3 regions of the Acetobacter oryzifermentans genome follow, and region 2 is predicted to be linked to each of the others. Evidence: riboswitches for the same ligand, from Rfam matches in the RefSeq annotation. Region 2 holds a riboswitch; each other region holds the start of a gene.
What was found. Region 2 has a riboswitch for cobalamin ahead of WG31_RS11305 (DUF2147 domain-containing protein). Riboswitches for the same ligand answer to the same signal wherever they lie in the genome.
Positions count from the first base shown of each region.

Region 1: it holds a riboswitch for cobalamin, as region 2 does, so the genes downstream of both, WG31_RS12535 (carbohydrate porin) here and WG31_RS11305 (DUF2147 domain-containing protein) in region 2, are expected to answer to the same signal.
Region 3: it holds a riboswitch for cobalamin, as region 2 does, so the genes downstream of both, WG31_RS02585 (TonB-dependent receptor plug domain-containing protein) here and WG31_RS11305 (DUF2147 domain-containing protein) in region 2, are expected to answer to the same signal.

Region 1 is NZ_CP011120.1:2,654,670-2,656,938, reverse strand. It holds gene WG31_RS12540 (LysR substrate-binding domain-containing protein) at 41-988, opposite strand; cobalamin riboswitch at 1,106-1,325, shown strand; gene WG31_RS12535 (carbohydrate porin) at 1,445-2,269, shown strand, end outside.
Region 2 is NZ_CP011120.1:2,388,543-2,390,811, reverse strand. It holds gene WG31_RS11310 (sorbitol dehydrogenase family protein) at 1-378, opposite strand, end outside; gene WG31_RS11305 (DUF2147 domain-containing protein) at 492-956, opposite strand; cobalamin riboswitch at 998-1,237, opposite strand; gene WG31_RS11300 (carbohydrate porin) at 1,315-2,269, opposite strand, start outside.
Region 3 is NZ_CP011120.1:526,780-529,048, reverse strand. It holds gene WG31_RS02585 (TonB-dependent receptor plug domain-containing protein) at 1-1,028, opposite strand, end outside; cobalamin riboswitch at 1,165-1,399, opposite strand; gene WG31_RS02580 (Na+/H+ antiporter) at 1,452-2,269, opposite strand, start outside.

The DNA of each region.
Region 1 (2,269 bases), 270 kb from region 2:
TCAGAGCATATATACCGTTCCGCACAATGCTTAGCTGCCATTAGGGCAGAGAGGAGGTGTTCTGCGTTTCCAGTTCCACCTGTTCCAAAAGCCAGTTTCGGAATGTGATGAGGGATTTTTTCTCCCACGTGGCTGTGGACGCGCGCAGAAGATAAGCCCCCAAAGCTACTTCTCGCAGTGGGGTTTGCGTTGGTTGCACCCGCACCAGATGGCCTGTTTCAAGATCATTCCCCAGCAGGAAAATATTGCCCAAAGCAATTCCTTCTCCCGCGCGGGCAGCAGCCAGTGTGATGTGGGCCTGCCAAAGGCGCGTTGCGGCAGGCAGTTTTGTGCAGGCAACATTCTGCGCATGAAACCAAAGTTTCCATTCGGCTTCATCTTCTTCTTGCAACAAGGGTGCGCGGAGTAAATCTGCTGTTGTGCGGGGCTGTCCTCCCAGTTCTGTCAGGCAGAGGGGGGCAGCTACCGGAAAAACATCAGGCCGGGCAATAATCATGCTGCGTGTGTTGCGGGGTTCTGCTAACGGCGCATCATCTCGCACATAGCCGATATGAGCATGATTATCTGTTTCCACGCCGGTAACATGGAACGCCGTGTTGGCATCTACCGGGCGCAGCATAATTTCTAGTTGAGGATGTGCGCGCCGAAAAGTGGAAAGCCGTGGTAGCAGCCAATGGTAAGCAAAACCATGCGCACAGGTAATGGTAAGGGGCGGCGTATGGTTACGAATATCTGCCGTAGCTGTGGCCAGTTCTTCTAATAGTGGGGTTATGCGGGAATAATAGGTGTGGCCTGCTAATGTAAGGGTGCCTGTTTCCTTATCCCGCAAAGGGGTGCCCAGAATATTTTCCAGATCTCGAATATGGCGGCTGATGGCTGCGTGATCCACACGCAGCTCTGCTGCGGCGCGTCTAATTCCGCCTGTGCGTGCAAACGCCGTAAAGGCGTTGAGCATGGCAAGAGGTGGAATGCGGTATCGTTGGTCCATAAGCCGCCAGTCAGGGGTGAAGTGTGGAGGAACTGGTGGGTTAAAATGCGGCTGCTGGCAAGAGTTATCCATGCAATTCAGGCAAAGATTGAAATGTGAGGCAAAAATAAGGTAAGGGTTGCGCCATCTTGCAACGGTCCCGCGCAAGCGGGTTTGAAAGGGAATGCCGGAGGTTCTGTATCAGAACCAAGTCGGCAACTGCCCTCGCAACTGTAGGCGGAGAGCATATTACTCCTTGGTCGCTTTAAAGTGGCAGCCACTGATGGCAGCATCGGGAAGGCTGAGTAACGTGCGATGACCCGCAAGTCAGGAGACCTGCCGTTGTTGTCTTGTTTAACCGCCGGGCGAGGGAATCGGAGGTGGATAGTGTACTATGCTTACTCCTCTGCCTTTGGCAGGTTTTTCCGTTAATTCTTCCTGTTGTTTTGCCTTCACGCTGCACGGTGAAGCGTAACAATGCCTATCTTTACAAACAGAACTTGGAAGAAATTTCCGTATTCTCTGCATTGCTTGCTTCTGGCCGGAGGTGTGTTGGGCAACTTGCCCGTCTTAGCGCATGGTGAGGAGACGCAGATTGAGCAGGATCGTCGTCGGTTAGGCAATTCTGGGCCTTTGATTGAACAGATTGACCCGGCCACGGTGCGGGATTCCCAACGCGCATCCGAAGATGCGGCTGCCGAGAAAAAGGGCGATGACACACCCGACATGAGCGACCACCTGCTGGGCAACATGTGGGGCGCGCGTGACTGGATGGCCAAACACGGTATCAGCTTTGACATTCAGGAAATAGATGAGCTGTGGGGCAACGCCACGGGGGGCTCGGCCTCGGGGGCTGATGGCGCCAGTGGATCAGGCACCGGCCCTGCCTATGATGGGGTAACCATGCCTACCCTGACAGTGGATCTGGAAAAGCTGATCGGCCTGAAGGGTGGCACGTTCAATGTCAGCGCCCTTCAGTTGCGTGGGCGCTCTATCTCACAGGATCATCTGGCCAACTTCAACCCCGTCAGCGGGTTTGAGGCCGATCGTTCCACCCGTCTGTTCGAGCTGTGGTACCAACAGTCTTTTCTGGATGGCAAGCTGGACGTCAAGATCGGGCAGCAGGATCTGGATACCGAGTTCCTGATCAGTGATTACGGGGCGTTGTATCTGAACTCCAACTTCGGCTGGCCCATGGCGCCATCGGTCAACCTGTATGCGGGTGGGCCATCCTGGCCGCTCTCTTCCCCCGCCATCCGTATCCGTTACCGTCCAACAGATAAGTTCACCTTCATGTTTGCC
Region 2 (2,269 bases):
TAGTAGAGTATGCAGGGTGTTAAGTTTATCCTGTCGATCGGCATTGGCATGCACGATATTGGCATATAGGGCCGCACCAATCTGGGGGTTTAGCGTATCTCTATCTGTCAGTCGCTGGGATATCTGCATAAAGCGAGAGAGGTCTTCAGTGTTTGGTGTAGTAGGCGCGGTATTAGCAAGCGCCGCACCTGTTGTGCCTGCAACAGAAAGACCAATACCACCTAAAAGCACATCCCGACGGGACATGCGCAACAGTTTATTCAGGCGCATGGCGTTAGGAGATGAACACCACTCCGCCACAGGCTGCCCCTCGTGCGTTTGTCTCATTCTTCGGATTCTCCCTACAAAACCGGGCTCCGCCTTGTCAGAATGAAACATTGCGGAGAAATATCGAGTTCAAAATTACGGGTAGTTTTATAGGGACGGCCTGAGCTTGCAAGCTGTTGTAATGGAATAATAGGTTATTTCATGCTTCGTTGAAGCAGGTATGCTTAGGGGTTAATGTGGCAGTTGTTGCCTATACGGCCATGAAACGGCTGCCAGGTATCTGTTCTACCAAAGAGCTCCAAACCTAAAAAACCATGCAGTTTCAGGGCACCATCATCCGCTATCCATATAATAGCATCGTAAGTATTTTTGCTCTGAGGATCAAAGATATGACCTTTCCAGTGGTCATGCCGGTCTTCCATGGGATGGAAGCCTTTGAGCATCTGAAGGTTACATTCTGTTTTTCTACGGCCAGAAGCTTCTTCATCTTGCGTTAGGTTTAACCCTACAAGGTTCCCACACATTTTATCGCCACAGGTGTGGATATTGAATACGCCTTTACCGTCTTCCGTAATCCATTGTCCGGTTATGGCTGGTGTAGAGGCGCTTTCTGCATGAGCGTTGGAGGGTATATTGCTCCAAGCAAGAAGCAGTGCTGTTAAAAATGAGCTAAAGGCATGTTTATGCATGTTACTGCCTGTTTTGCCGCTGCCGGTTCATCCCGCCCGGTATGATGTGCCTGATGGAGGCAGGTCTCCTGGCTTGGGGATATGGTATGTTAGACCTTTTACCTTCCCAGCCGTGTTTATCGGCCAGTGGCTAGCCGTGACCGGCAGCAGGTCAAACCTCCCCTTACAGTTGCGGGAGCAGCTGCCGACTATAAAGATTCTGCTTCAATTTAAGGCAGAAATCCGTACACGGCATTCCCTTTCAAGCCGCTTGCGCAGCACCATCCATCTGTTCGAATATATATTCTAGCAATAAGCAGGTTTGGTGCCAGTATGAGAAAAGCAGGGCAGGTGAGATGTTTTTGCGCCTCGCTTTGCCTTACAGGGCAGCAATAACCTTAAGCCCTGCCAGAATAGCATTGGGAATAACCGAGGTTTCTCCGGGGCGCATCATGTACTCAAACTCGGATGTAATAACCAAGCCCGGTGTGACAGGAATGCCGTAATATGCTTCCAGAATTGCAGAATGTGTTTGTGGCCCATTGATATAGGGGCCAAGGGGAACGCCCGCAGCTTCCTGCATACGTTGCCCATAGGCCAAGCGTGGGCTGAGTTGGTAATAGGAATACATGACGCCCAGACGATCCAAAGGCCGGTGGGGGATAATACCCAAAAGGGAAGCCCCTGCGTAGAACTCGTTTGAGAATGTGGAGTTACTTGGCGTGTTATGAATGAAGCCAGCTAGCACATATCCGCCAGCCATCTGATGTTCGCCATGGCTGCGATACACCATCTGGTCTGCCTCTATATAAAATGTATCACGCGGTTTGAGTTTGTGCGGATGCACAGAGCCCGCAAAAGCAGCGGGAATGGTGCCAACCATATCGGGGTAAGGAGACGTGTCATGCCCAAAACCGATTTTGTAATGGCCCGGAAGCTTGCGCGTGCCAAAAAACGGTTCCCACGTTAACTCAATGGGAGTTTGAATACCTGTATAAGGCTCATCGCCCCATGCCCAACCTGTATTGTCACGTGCTTTGGGGCCTATGCGATAAATACCAGTGCGCAGGATAAGATCATGCGTTGGCCGAAAGCGCACTGTGCCTCCCCATGATGTTTTGGGGTAAACGCTCCAACCTGCCGGTTCTCGTATAGCCATGGGTGCAGAGCACATGGTCATGAATGTGCACAGTAAAATAGAAGTAGAATAGGTATGTGTAAGTGAAATGCGTCCGACATTGATATTGATACGGTTGTGAAGAAAAGATTTTTCGAGATACAGATCGGCAAGGCGGGCCGCTGCGGGGCCGTGAATACTCCATACTTCTGTAAGA
Region 3 (2,269 bases), 940 kb from region 2:
CGCACAATGGCCTGATTTTGCGTGGTATGTTCACGCTCGCTGCTGACATCACCGTAATATCCCAAGCGGCTGTAATATTCATCTTCCATATTATAGCTGCTGTAGGTGTGCAGATTGCTCTGGATCAGCCGGGCCGTTAACCCCAGATCAAAATTATGCGTCACATCATAGCCAAGGCGAATATTGGCGGAGCGGTTATCGTTTCTATCCCCCCGGTGGCGCTGCTCCTTATCTGCGCCAAAATAGCGCCCGATATAACGCGGGATTTCATGAAAGCCATCCTGTCGGTAATGAGAAAGCTCCACATTGTAATGGAACTTTCCCTTACTGCCGCGCGCGCCCATAACCTGATTAAACGTGCCGTAAGATCCACCTTCTACCCGCACAAAAGGGGTGAACCTGCCCTGCCCTTGCGCGGTGGTTATATCAATCACCCCGGCCATGGCATCCGCCCCGTACAGGCCACTTTGCGGCCCGCGCAAAATTTCTATGCGGCCCATGCCATCAGTTACAAACTGCGCGGCATCAAACGCACCAGAAGTGGAGCTGCCATCGTTAATATCCATGCCATCCAGCCGCACTTTTACCTCGTTGGCATTGTTACCACGCATAAAAATAGAGGTGGTGCCCCCAAAACCGCCCGAACGCACCACATTCAGCCCCGGTTGGCGGGCCAGAATATCTGTTAACGTGCGGCGCTGCTGGGTGAGTATCTGCTTTTCTGTCACGATCGTCATGGCCGTGCCAATTTCATCCGCCCGCATGGGCCGCCGTGCGGCACTAACCGTAATGTAATCCGGGTACGCCTGTGCGCTGCGCGCTTGCACAGCTTGCGTGCCCTCCACCCCGGCCAAAACAGGCGCATTTTGTGGCGCCGGAACGGTGGTAGCTGGTGTTGCTGCCGCCTTGGTGGCAACAGTATTTTTGCCCGTTGATGTGGCGGGGGTTGGGGCATCTGCCGCCCAAACGGCGGTGGTTTCTACCAGCAGCAAAGATGAGCCGGTAAGCAAAAGGGTTTTAAGGCGCATGGCTTTAGGCAATCTCGCGGTTTAACAGCGTTGCCACGAGACCTGGCCCGGCTTTTTCCACCACAGGGGCGCAAACCACCCCATAGGCTAACCGCTCGCCCAACCTGCCAGCACACCCCGGCTGACATGCCCCGTCTGCAACTGTGTGCTGATGGCAGGTCTCCTGGCTTGCGGTTTTTTCGGTTGTGGCACCCCTTCCCGGAAAGGTTTGTTCCAGTGGGCCAGCGCGTAAGGCGCTGTGCGTGCACATCCATGCCGCTTACAGTTGCGGGGACAGCCCGGGAATATCGCAAAACCATTGCAGGCAACGGCGCGGGCACCCGGTTCCCTTTTCATTCCCCTAAGGGGAAACCATCATGCGGTGTGGTTTACAGGCTGGGGGTGGCTTGTCAACAAAAGCACGCCACGTTTGGCAGGCGGGCTTTAGGCCTCCCGCGGGAGGCGCTGAGACTGCGAGCGGATCACCTGCTCCTCATAATCCAGTTCCTGCTGGAGCTTCCATTCTGTTTGGTCATTGATCTCTCTGCGCGATGTCATATCTCGCATGGCCTGCCGTTCTGCCCGCAGCAATTGCAGGCGCAGGGCCAGATCCATACGCGCATGGCGCAATGCCCGGTTACGATCCAGCGGCGTAATGCGCGGCGTTTCATCCTCCTCTTCCAACCGGCTGTGATACAGTTGGTAGAGGCGGTCTATCACCTCCTGCCGCAGGGCTTCATCTGCGGCACTTTGCCCCTCCGGCTTAGCCAGTGCTGTACCCTTTGGGGTGGGCGCAGGCGGCTGCGTGCGCGCTTTTGTAAGCACTGCAAGGGCTGCGCGTATCAGTTTTTGGCGGGCCATGTTTTCTTCCTGCGCATTCTTATCCACCGTTTCGTGCGGCAAAAAACGCAGGCACAGAGGAATGAACACACTGGCAGCCAGCAGGGAAAGCACAATTACACCTGTAGCCGCCACCACCACGGCATCGCGCATGGGAAAGGCATCTGTGCCATCCGCTCCTTCTGGCAGAGAGAGCACAGCCGCCAGCGTAACGGCCCCGCGCACCCCGGCAAATGTCAGCAACAAGCTGCCTGCAAAGCCCGTGGGTTCAAACGGCAGGCTGCCAATACGCGCCACCACCCAACGGCCAAAAACGGATGTCCATACGCCTGCAAACCGCATGGCCAGCATAATGGCGTATATTTGCACCACAAACAGGCTAACCTGCCACAAAGCCACATCGTATTTATGGCCCAACGCCA